Regions from separate parts of the Glutamicibacter sp. NPDC087661 genome, predicted to be linked through region 1. Evidence: riboswitches for the same ligand, from Rfam matches in the RefSeq annotation. Region 1 holds a riboswitch; the other holds the start of a gene.

Region 1 (3,202 bases):
ATCCGGGGTCTCCGGCAGATCGGCCAGCGACTTGTACACCGGCTGGCCCAGGATCTCATCGAGTACCGGGTTGATGAAATACACCTTGTACTTGGAGGAGGAGAGCAGGTAGGTAGCCACGAAATAGCTGGCGCGCGATGGCTTGTTCGAGGCACCGACAATGGCGATGGACTTGGTGTCGCGCAGGATCTCCAGGCGCTGTGCGGCTCCAGGGCCTTCCCAAGCGGTATCAACGGCAGTCATTAGATTGCTCCTTTCGAAGCGGTTGGCAATGCGCAGGCGGAACCGTCATAGGCCGGAGCCTCGAACCCTGCGGCGGAAGCGGCAATCGCTTCCTGCGAAGCGGCCAGCGCCTGGTCCAGATCCCAGAGGATGTCCTCGACATCTTCCAGTCCTACCGACAGGCGGATCAGATCTTCTGGCACGCCAGCGGAGACCAGCTGCTCGACGCTCAGCTGCTGGTGGGTGGTGGAGGCCGGGTGCAGCACCAGGGTGCGGGCATCGCCGATGTTGGCCAGGTGGCTGGCCAACTGCAGGGCTTCGATGAACTTCGAGCCGGCTTCGCGCCCGCCCTTCACCCCGAAGCTGAAGACCGAGCCGACGCCCATGGGCAGCAGCTCCTTGGCCTGCGCGTGCTGCGGGTGGGATTCCAGGCCGGCGTAGTTCACGTAGGTCACGCGCTCATCGGCCTGCAACCAGGCAGCGACCTGCTTCGCGTTGGACAGGTGGTTGTCCATGCGCTGCGGCAAGGTCTCCAGGCCCTGCAGCAGCTGGAATGCGGACTGGGCCGGCAGAGCCGGTCCGAAGTCGCGCAGCTGTTCGCTGCGCAGCTTGGTCAGGAAGCCGTACTCGCCGAAGTTGTCCCACCAGGAGACGTTGCCGTAGCTGGCAACCGGTTCGGTCATGGTGGGGAACTTGCCATTGCCCCAGTTGAACTTGCCTGACTCGATGACCACGCCGCCCAGGGTGGTGCCGTGGCCGCCGATGAACTTGGTGGCCGAGTGGATCACGATGTCCGCGCCGTGCTCGATAGGGCGCAGGATGTACGGGGGAGTGAGCGTCGAATCGACCACCAGCGGGAGATTGTGGCGGTGCGCCACCTCGGCCAGTCCCTCCAGGTCAGCGATGTCGCCGGACGGGTTGGCCACCACCTCGGTGTAGACGGCCTTGGTATTTTCCTGGATCGCCGCTTCGAAGTCGGCGGGATCATTGGAGTCGATGAAAGTGGTGTTGATGCCGAAGCGGCGCAGCGAGACATCGAGCTGGGTGATGGTGCCGCCATAGAGCTTCGAGGAAGCCACAATGTGGTCGCCTGCCTGGGCCAAGGCCGCAAAGGTGACGAATTCCGCGGCCATGCCCGAGCCGGTGGCTACCGCTCCGATGCCGCCTTCCAGCGAAGCCATGCGCTCTTCGAAAGCCGCTACGGTCGGGTTGCCGATACGCGAGTAGATGTTGCCGTACTTCTGCAGGGCAAAGAGGTTGGCCGCATCGTCAGCGTCCTTGAAGACGAACGAAGTGGTCTGGTAGATCGGCACTGCGCGTGAGCCATGCTCGGCATCGGGGGTGCCTCCGGCATGCAATGCGCGGGTGCGGAATCCAAACTTGTGATCTGCCATGGTGGCTTACGACTCCTTGTCGATTGGGGTTTCGCGGGCACCGCAGGGCGGGTCGCGATCGAGGCAGGAATCCCGGAATCAATGTCGCTTCCTGCTGTGGTCCAACGGGTAGGCGGCTGCATCGTTTCTGGCGGTAGCACCGTAACCACCGGATGTGGCAGGTTGCTGCGGCGTCATCGAACCAGATCTCTCAGCCGCTCGGGATGGTGTAATAATCTTCGCAACATGACCGTTCGTGACCCAACTATGAGTCGTAACGTTGCGTATTGGACGTAATGCCGGAGATTCTTCGATACCTGTTACCCCGGTTAGGCTGGAGCCATGGATACTTCGCTGGCACTGGTGCGACACGGGCAGACCGATTGGAACCTTGCAGGGCGCCTGCAGGGGCGTACCGATATCCCGTTGAACGACACCGGGCGCGAGCAAGCTCGCGAGGTCGGGCGCCAGCTGATCGGCCAGAACTGGTCGCTGGTACTTGCTTCGCCCTTGGAACGTGCCCGGGAAACTGCCGCGCTGATTGCCCAGCAGATCGGGGCCGAGACGGGGAACGCCGTTCCGGAACTCATTGAACGCGGCTTCGGCCCGCTGGAAGGCCGGATCATGGCCGAGGTCAGCGAAGCGGAATCGGCTGCTGCCAAGGACCTGCGTGAGCCGCGTGCCCAGATCTTGAGCCGTGCGGTGCCAGCGCTGCTGGACTTGGCCAGCAGGCATGCCGGGCGCAAGGTCATGATTGTCAGCCATGGGGCCACCATGCGCACCATCCGCGACGCATTGGCCGGAACCACGGATCCCCAAGGCGTGGAAAATGGCGAAATGCTCCACCTGGACTTGATCCGCCTTGAGCAGATCGCCAGCGAATTGGATCTGGTGGCATTCTAGGAATCCATGGGTATCTGCGTGAAGGAATTTTTTTCGTTCACGCCTCACAAAATGGTCTCCTCGTACGTTTACATGGTGAGAAGCCATGAAGGCGCAAAATTCCAGGAGAGCCATGCAAGCACCGTTCGAGCGGATAGTCCAGGACTATGGACTCAACATCCTGCGCGTTTGCCGTGCCCTGCTTGATGAGCATCGCGCGCAAGACGCCTGGTCCGAAACATTCCTCGCCGCGCTCAAGGCGTACCCGCAACTGCCTGAGGACGCCAATGTCCTGGCATGGCTAGTGCGTATTGCCCGGAATAAAGCCATTGACGAGTTGCGCAGGAATAAGCCGGAAATCCTCATCGGCCAAGACGTGGACAGCCTGGCCCCATCGGCCCAACGGCCGGATCTGCAGTTGGAAAACCTGCAGCTGTGGTATGAGGTGAACCAGCTTCCTGGCAAGCAGCGGCAGGTGGTGGCCTACCGCTACCTGGGCGGAATGAGCTACGCGCAAATTGCCGGAATCCTTTCCGGCACCGAAGCTGCCGCCCGGCGTTCGGGCGCCGATGGGATCAAGAATCTGCGGGCCCGGATGGATGACCAAGAACTATGGCGGGAGCAGCCATGAACGGAAAAAATTATCGGCAGCAGGCTACGGCCGCTGAAGCGCAAATCCTCGACTCGCTGCAGGGCCGGCTCGTTGAACGGGCCCGTGCACGGGA
Region 2 (3,202 bases), on a different contig from region 1:
GGGACGCCAGTTATTGCGCTGATCTTCGGCTTGATCTCATCGACTTTTCTTTTGAGCGGTGGCAGCAAGCTGGCGGTCTTCAATGAGCAGATGAACGAAGCTGTACGCACCGCTGCTCCGATCTTGCTGATCACCGGTGCCGGCGCCGGCTTCGGGGCGGTCCTGGCCGCGTCGGATCTGACCACGATTCTTTCGGATTCACTCAGCGGACTGGGCTTGGGCCTGGCTGTGCCATTCCTGATCGCCGCTGCACTGAAGTCCGCCCAGGGCTCGTCCACCGTCTCAATGGTGACCACTTCCGCGCTGGTCGCTCCGATGCTCGGCTCCCTGGGCTTGAGTTCGGAGTTGGGCATGGTGCTATCCGTATTGGCAGTAGGCGCCGGTGCGATGGTTGTCTCGCACGCCAACGACTCCTACTTCTGGGTCGTCTCGCAGCTCAGCCGCATTCCGGTGATCACCGCCTACAAGACCCTGAGCGTGGCTACCGCCATCCAGGGCACCGCGGGGTTCCTGACTGTACTGGTCCTGGGAGCCGTACTGCTTTAGCAGCACGCCTTCCAAGAAAGCAACGGATCGCGCCATCGGCAGATGGCGCGATCCGTTGCTTTAAGCAGTGCTGGATTAGCCCAGGCCTGCCGCCGGGAAGCTCCGCGCGGCCTTATTCGCTGTGGCAGTCGAGATCACCAGCAACGCGATGGCGGCCAGGTAGCCGGTTCCGGTCGCGGCGAAGGCGAAACCGAATTGGCCCAGCAGGCAGAGAACTGCTGCGCTGGCCAATGCCGCCCAACCGGCCCAGGAAGCCGCGGCAAGCAGGGGCGCAGCCTGCTGATGCCCGGCGAACCAGGCGTCATCGCTGGCCAAGGTGTGGCGCGTCTTGATGCCGATCGCCGCATTGCGAGCGAGCTTCCGGTCCCGTGCCATCGGGGCGAGGAACGCTGCGACCAGCGTTATGCTCAGCAACCCGAACATGAAGGCAATCACGCCTGCTGGATCCACTTGCCGCCTCTTCTGCCGATTGATCTTGAATGGCCATTCTATGCGGTCGCATGGAAGTGCCCTGATCCACGCTGTGTTCCCAATCGATGCCTGCGGGAACGTTCTTGAGATCCAGTTCCGGCATGCCAATTGCGTCATGCGAAGGTCATATGACGTCTTATCTGCCCGTTTTCCGGCAGGGCGAAGGCGCGAAGATGACGTATTTTGTCCTGCTGTTCCTCCGCATGACAGCGCCCTTCCCGAGGACCTGCCAGTAATGCTTGACTCGGAGCACAACCCATCCAGAGCGGCTGAGAGACCTGGCTCCGAGACGCCGCAGCAAGCCTGCACCAGCAGGTAGTGCTAACGCCAGGTTCGATGGAACTCCCGGGTCTAGAAGCATGAACTTCTGTTCGGGATCCCTCGTTCAATTTGTCTAAGAGAGGGACGACATGACTCGTACTCGTCCGAACGCCTTGAAAGTTCTGGCTTCAGCGATGGCGGCAGCAACACTGCTGACTGGCTGCTCGCTGAAAGAACCACGGCCGGAAATAGCGCCGGTTGTGGCGCAAAGCAGTAATCCGCAAGCCGAGCATAAGCTCGACAACGTTCCTTCACTCAAAGGCAAAAAGGTCGGCATCGCGGCCAAGGATATCCTGCACGACTACTCGCGCGTGGTCTACCAGCAGATCCAAGAGCGCATCAAAGAGCTCGGCGGCGAGGTCATCGCTACCCAAGCCGAAGCCAAAGACGAGAAGCACGTCTCTGACGTAGAAAACCTGATCACCCAGTCGCCCGATGCCATCGTGGTGATCCTGGGCGATGCCCAAACGCTCACTCCTGCCTTGGCCAAGGTGGACGCCGCCGGGATCCCGCTGTTCACCATCGATTTCCAAAGCGAATACTCGAAGAACAACGTCACCAGCGACAACTGGAACGTCGGCACCACGCTGGCTCGCACCATGGCTGAAGACCTCCACGGCAAGGGGAAGATTCTGGTCTTCAACGGCTTCCCCGGTGTGACTCCCTGCCGGATCCGCTACAACAGCCTGAACCTGGTGCTGGAAGACTACCCAAATATCGAGAAGATCACCCCGGAACTCCAGGACAAATACGAAGGCACCATCGAGGATGCCAAAAACCAGATCCAGGACCAACTGCGCAGGCTGCCCGAGGGCGAAGTTGACGCGATTTGGTCCTGCTGGGACATGCCGCTGATCGGTGCCGCGCAGGCCATCGATCCCACTGGTGGCGACATCAAGCTGTATGGAGTGGACGCAGAGCCCGGGGCCCTGGATTTGATAGCGAACCCGGACAGTTCATACCAGTTCACCGTCGCTCAGCCCACCAAGCAGATTGCCGCTGCCTCGGCCACTAATATCGCCCTGTTCCTCGATGGGCAAACCGATCTGGTTCCGAGCACCAGCTATGCCGAGCCAATTTTTGTCGACAAGGACAACGTGAATCAGGTGCGCCATGACAACGGAATCTAAGGAACTGCTGAGCATGGCCGCCATCAACAAGTCCTTTGGCACGGTCGCCGTGCTCGACCATGTGCACCTGCAGCTTCGGGCCGGAGAGGTTCTGGGCCTAGTGGGCGAAAACGGAGCTGGAAAATCCACCCTGATCAAGATACTCACCGGGCTGTACACCCTGGACTCGGGGCAGATCGAACTTGCCGGCCAGCCGGTGCAAATTCGCCGGCCTGCCGATGCCGAAGCGCTAGGCATTGAAGTGATTCACCAGGACCGCCATCTGGCCGGCCGCTTGACCGTCGCCGAACAGCTGTACCTGGGCACCGCGAAGAGTCGTGGGCTCTGGCGCCACGAGCGCACCGCGCAGGCAGCAGCCCGGGCGGATATTTTGCGAACCACCGGCCAGGAGCTGGACACCGGTGCCTTCGTTGATGAGCTCAGCGTTGCCCAGCAGCAGCTGATCCAGATTGCCCGTGCCGTACTGGCCGAACCCAAGGTGCTGATTCTCGATGAGCCGACGGCACCGTTGGCCAATGATGAAGTTGAACAGCTCTTCGGCACGATCCGGCATCTGCGGGACCGCGGGGTAGGGATCATTTTCATCTCGCATTATCTCCAGGAACTGCGGCAGATCACCGACCGGATTACGGTGCTGCGCAACGGCAGAAATGCCGGTGACGCCAGTTTCGCGGACGGTGACAGTATCGAAGATGTCATCGGCTTGATGCTGGGCAACCAGGTTAACGAGTTCT

The links. A riboswitch is a leader RNA that binds a small molecule or an ion and turns the genes downstream of it on or off. The one in region 1 is predicted to bind S-adenosylmethionine.
Region 2: another riboswitch for S-adenosylmethionine. It lies ahead of ACIOTN_RS12815 (substrate-binding domain-containing protein); the one in region 1 lies ahead of ACIOTN_RS09715 (O-acetylhomoserine aminocarboxypropyltransferase/cysteine synthase family protein).

Annotation. Positions count from the first base shown of each region.
Region 1 covers NZ_JBIUWE010000003.1:85,729-88,930, forward strand. Annotated here, with positions in the region: gene ACIOTN_RS09710 (CoA-binding protein) at 1-243, opposite strand, end outside; gene ACIOTN_RS09715 (O-acetylhomoserine aminocarboxypropyltransferase/cysteine synthase family protein) at 243-1,616, opposite strand; SAM riboswitch class I at 1,732-1,826, opposite strand; gene ACIOTN_RS09720 (histidine phosphatase family protein) at 1,938-2,498, shown strand; gene ACIOTN_RS09725 (RNA polymerase sigma factor) at 2,611-3,108, shown strand; gene ACIOTN_RS09730 (methylated-DNA--[protein]-cysteine S-methyltransferase) at 3,105-3,202, shown strand, end outside.
Region 2 covers NZ_JBIUWE010000004.1:295,427-298,628, forward strand. Annotated here, with positions in the region: gene ACIOTN_RS12805 (GntP family permease) at 1-546, shown strand, start outside; gene ACIOTN_RS12810 (SdpI family protein) at 622-996, opposite strand; SAM riboswitch class I at 1,271-1,360, shown strand; gene ACIOTN_RS12815 (substrate-binding domain-containing protein) at 1,428-2,468, shown strand; gene ACIOTN_RS12820 (sugar ABC transporter ATP-binding protein) at 2,452-3,202, shown strand, end outside.